DNA from 2 places in the Colwellia sp. SU-HH01172 genome. Region 1 is predicted to be linked to the other one. Evidence: predicted binding sites of a transcription regulator. Region 1 holds the regulator's gene; the other holds the start of a gene.
What was found. The regulator FNR, encoded in region 1, switches genes on or off when oxygen is low (the NO sensors DNR and NnrR bind a similar motif). The targets are predictions, from matches to a motif close to TTGATCTAGATCAA.
Positions count from the first base shown of each region.

Region 2: the regulator FNR is predicted to act here: its motif matches at 1,358-1,371, upstream of AC27JP_RS03405 (adenosylcobalamin-dependent ribonucleoside-diphosphate reductase).

Region 1 is NZ_BAAJMB010000004.1:263,789-265,997, forward strand. Features, by position in the region: gene uspE (universal stress protein UspE) at 1-771, opposite strand, end outside; gene fnr (fumarate/nitrate reduction transcriptional regulator Fnr) at 938-1,657, opposite strand; gene AC27JP_RS12620 (sulfite exporter TauE/SafE family protein) at 1,709-2,209, opposite strand, start outside.
Region 2 is NZ_BAAJMB010000001.1:757,966-760,174, reverse strand. Features, by position in the region: gene AC27JP_RS03405 (adenosylcobalamin-dependent ribonucleoside-diphosphate reductase) at 1-1,216, opposite strand, end outside; gene AC27JP_RS03400 (methyl-accepting chemotaxis protein) at 1,658-2,209, opposite strand, start outside.

The sequences.
Region 1 (2,209 bases):
AGCCAGGCTTTCAATAACGTCCTCTGGTAAACCTTCTTTGATATGAGTGTTTTCTTTACTTATATTAAATGCTTTAGCATGTTCAAACATGGCATTTTCATGATGCTTTAACATCGAACGATTATAATCGCTGGCATTAAATTCAGGAATTTCAATGGCGATGTTAACGGGTGTACCAGGGAAAGAATTAACTAAGTGTAAGTTAGCTTTCATTACTTTGGTTAACTGTTTGGCTTCGGCGGTAATTTTATCGTTTAGTGAGCGATGTTCTTCTTCATCACTACCAATATTGAGTGCCGCAACAATATTGCCGTTGTCTGGCCATAAATGTTCTTTCACCAGTAACACTGGACATGGGCATTTACGTAAAATATGCCAATCAGTCGGTGTGAAGATGACTGATTTTAGTTTATCGTGTTGATGCGTGCCCTTAATAACGATGTCGTAGCCATTTTTAAGCACTTGCTCAATGATTTGTTCAAAGGGGCGGTTATGCCAAATAACTTGGCAATCAATACTGAGTTCAGCAACATCAAGCTCTGAGATAATTGACTGTAACCATTGAGTTCTGTCGTTGATCACCGATTGACGCATAGCCTCTCGCTCATCGCTTGAAAGCATGGTGGTCATTTCATAAGAAAAATCATATATGGTCAAAAATGCTGTAATGCTAGCGCCTGTTTTACGGGCCAATTCTAGTGCACGCTCTAAAGCTTTTTGATCTTCTGTTGTTGGGTCAACAATAGCGAGTATTTTTTGATACTTTTCCATATCTAATTCCTTTATCAATTGTCTACTGTAACTATAACAATAGACCACTTTGAGTCAATAATAGTTGTTTTAAATCAAATTATTATCGTCTCTAAGATAAACAACAATTCACGCTAAGCATAGCGTGAATTGTTTCAATAAGGAAATTTAGAAAAGTAAGAAGGGGTTAAAGCGCTGCGCACTCGTTTAATTTATCAATATCTAAAATGGTGATGAGTTTGCCATCAACTTGGATCAAGCCATTTTTATGGAAACGATTAAGCAAACGGCTAATGGTTTCAACCGTTAAACCAATATAGTTGCCAATATCACTGCGAGTCATCGACAAACGAAACTCTGACGCCGATAAACCACGAGCATGGTAACGAGTACTTAAGGTACTAATAAACGTTGCTAATCGTTGTTCGGCATTTTTTCGGTTCAGCAAGGTTAGCATTTCTTGATCGCCACGAATTTCCGTACTCATCATGCGTAAAATTTGTTTTTTTAGTTTCGGCATGCTGTTAGATAAGGTATCAAGTGTGTTGTAAGGGATTTCACAGACCATAGAGGTTTCTAAAGCTTTGGCAAAGCTTGGATGTTCTGCATTGGCAATGGCATCAAAACCCAATAAGTCACCTGCTAAATGAAATCCGGTAATTTGCTCTTCACCTTGCTCGTTTACCGTGTAGGTTTTAAAGGTACCTGAACGGATGGCGTACAATGCATGCATAGGCTGGCCATCATTAAATATTTGCTCACCTTTATGAATAGGTCGCTTACGATCGATAATATTATCTAAGGTATCGAGTTCTTTATCGTTTAAAGAAAACGGTATGCATAGCTCACTAATGCTACAGTTTTGACAGTGAATATGTTGCTGACCTGTACACGATTTATTACTCATAATGACCTATAGTTCATTTGCATTTTAATGATGTGGATCATATTAGATGCGTTATAGATATGCAATAAGTATAGTATAAATACCGTATAAAATCACCAGAATAGCGGCGAGTTTTCTAAAGAGCGTATTGCTCAGTAGGGACTTAATACTGATAGTGCCCAGTGAGACAGAAAGTAATGCTGGCAGGGTACCTAGGCCAAAGAAAAACATAATTAAGGCGCCGTTAATAGTATTAGCGCTGGCTAATGCCCAGGTAAGAGTTGAGTATACCAAACCACAAGGCAACCAGCCCCATAATGCCCCTAAGGCAAATGCACTACGAGTATTTTTAATCGGAATAAACTTCTTGGTATTAGGGGAAATATGGCGCCATAGTTTTTTACCAATATGCTCGACATGGCTTAACCACATTAACCACTGTCCTAGATATAAACCGAGTAAGATAAGAAAGATGCCAGCGACAGTTTTTAACGCTGCAATGGGCAAACCGACATTTTTTGCCGCCATTGAACTGGTAAACGCGACTAATGCGCCAATGAGACTGTAAGAAAA
Region 2 (2,209 bases), on a different contig from region 1:
TATTTTGAATTTCTAAACGTTGCTCTTCCAACGGCAAACCATTTATTTCTACTACGTTATCTAACATACGGGTGAAAACTTTGGTGACTTCCTTAAATTTTTCCCAATCAAATTCAGCTTGTGCCGAAAATGGCTGCTGAACAAATTTCACTAAGTTAATTGAGCCCAATAGGCAGGCGCCGTGTGGCGGTAATATTTGTTCACCACATGGGTTGCTGGCACGGAGCTTTTCACAAAACCAATTGTTATTCATTTCATTGGCGTGATCGATCAGTAAAAACCCAGGCTCTGCGTAATCAAAGGTGTTGCTCATAATCATATCCCAAAGTCGTTGCGCTGGCATACGGCTATAAATTTTACAAGCGATTTGCCCTTGCTCATTTAGGATATAATCATGACTTTTAATAAAATCAGTTTGATAGTGATTGTCTTTAAATAACACCACTGAGCTATCGGTTAAGTCGATATTGTCTGAGTCGACTTCTTTTTGAGTTAGTGGAAAATTTAACGGCCAGTCTTGGTTATTTTTAACGGCATTGATAAAGTCGTCACTGATCAACAACGATAAATTAAATTGCCGTAAACGGCCATCTTCACGTTTGGCTAAAATAAACTCTTTAACATCTGGATGAGAGATGTCGAACACGCCCATTTGTGCGCCGCGTCGACCGCCGGCTGAGCTAACGGTAAAACACATTTTGTCGTAAATATCCATAAACGACATTGGGCCTGATGTCGTTGCACCTGCACCGGCAACATAAGCGCCGCTAGGCCTTAACGTTGAAAACTCATAGCCAATGCCACAGCCGGCTTTTAAGGTTAACCCTGCTTGATGTACGCGGCTGAGAATACCTGTCATTGAATCTTCAATGGTGCCTGATACCGTGCAGTTAATGGTTGACGTTGCCGGTTTAAATTTTTCAGCGCCGGCATTGGAGATAATACGTCCAGCTGGATAAGCACCAGACTGCAACGCCCAAATAAACTTCTTTTGCCATTTTTGGCGGTCTTTAGTTTCTATTGCGGCTAATGCGCTGGCAATGCGCGTGAAGGTGTCAGTTACTGATGCTTCTTGGTTGTTACCATGGCGGTCTTTTAGTCGATACTTTTTATCCCAAATATCGTGCGAAGCGGCTTGTAAGGGTAAGCCGTAATTTAACGGCTCTGAGGCTTTTTTTGCAGAGGCATTTTTTGATTTTATTTCAAGCTCAGTCATAGTAGTTTCATATTTATTGTTAGTCGAAAAGAGTAACGATAATATAAAATTTTAAACTTCTCACAAGTAGGTTTTCTATATATTGCGATCTAAATCAATATTGAGCACAATATGTGGTGTTTTGGTTTTTTTAGCTTGAAAGTGATTTTAATCAATCGCAGAGCTGGGAATCTAAGTAATTAAACTCACTGACCAGGTCACTAAGTTACATTTATGATGTTTGGCACGAGGTTTTTGTATTGTTGGCCATGAAATGGCAATAAATAAGATAGTTGAGAAATGTGCTCTGAATATATTTCAGCGTGTTTATGTTCTTAAAAGTGTGTTAGTTGAATAGCTATTTTAAGCGGTATTGATAGTTAGCATTTAGAGCCCTTGATCTTTTAACGTTGAATTGACTATAAAAGATCAAAAGCTCGGGCTGTTATTGCTTTGCAATCATTACTTTTTGGGTGGCACGAAGGTACTGGCGACATTAGTAATGTCGTTGATACTGGTTGACAATATAGTCATTTCTTCAGTAACGATATCGGTTTGTGCCCAGGTTCGTTCAATCGCTTGTTGCACATCTTCGACATGCTCATTTATGGTTGTGGATGTGACGCTTTGTTGCTCAGTCGCGGTGGCTATTTGATTGGCAACATCAGTGACGTTTTGCACACGCTCAACAACATCAGCAATTTTTTGATTTGAGCTTTCGGCAATATCCACACAAAGCTGTGCTTCATCTTTGTTTTTCAACATTAAAGCAACCCATTGCTCTATCGTTTCTAACATCACGGATAGACGTTGGTGAATTTTTTCTGCGGAGTCTTGTGTGCGTGAAGATAAATTGCGCACTTCATCAGCAACAACGGCAAAGCCTCGTCCATGCTCGCCTGCGCGCGCGGCTTCAATCGCGGCATTTAGCGCTAACAAGTTGGTTTGATCAGCAATGGATTGAATTTCTTCCATCAAGCCACTGACATTATTGGCAGATTGGGTAAGGCTGTC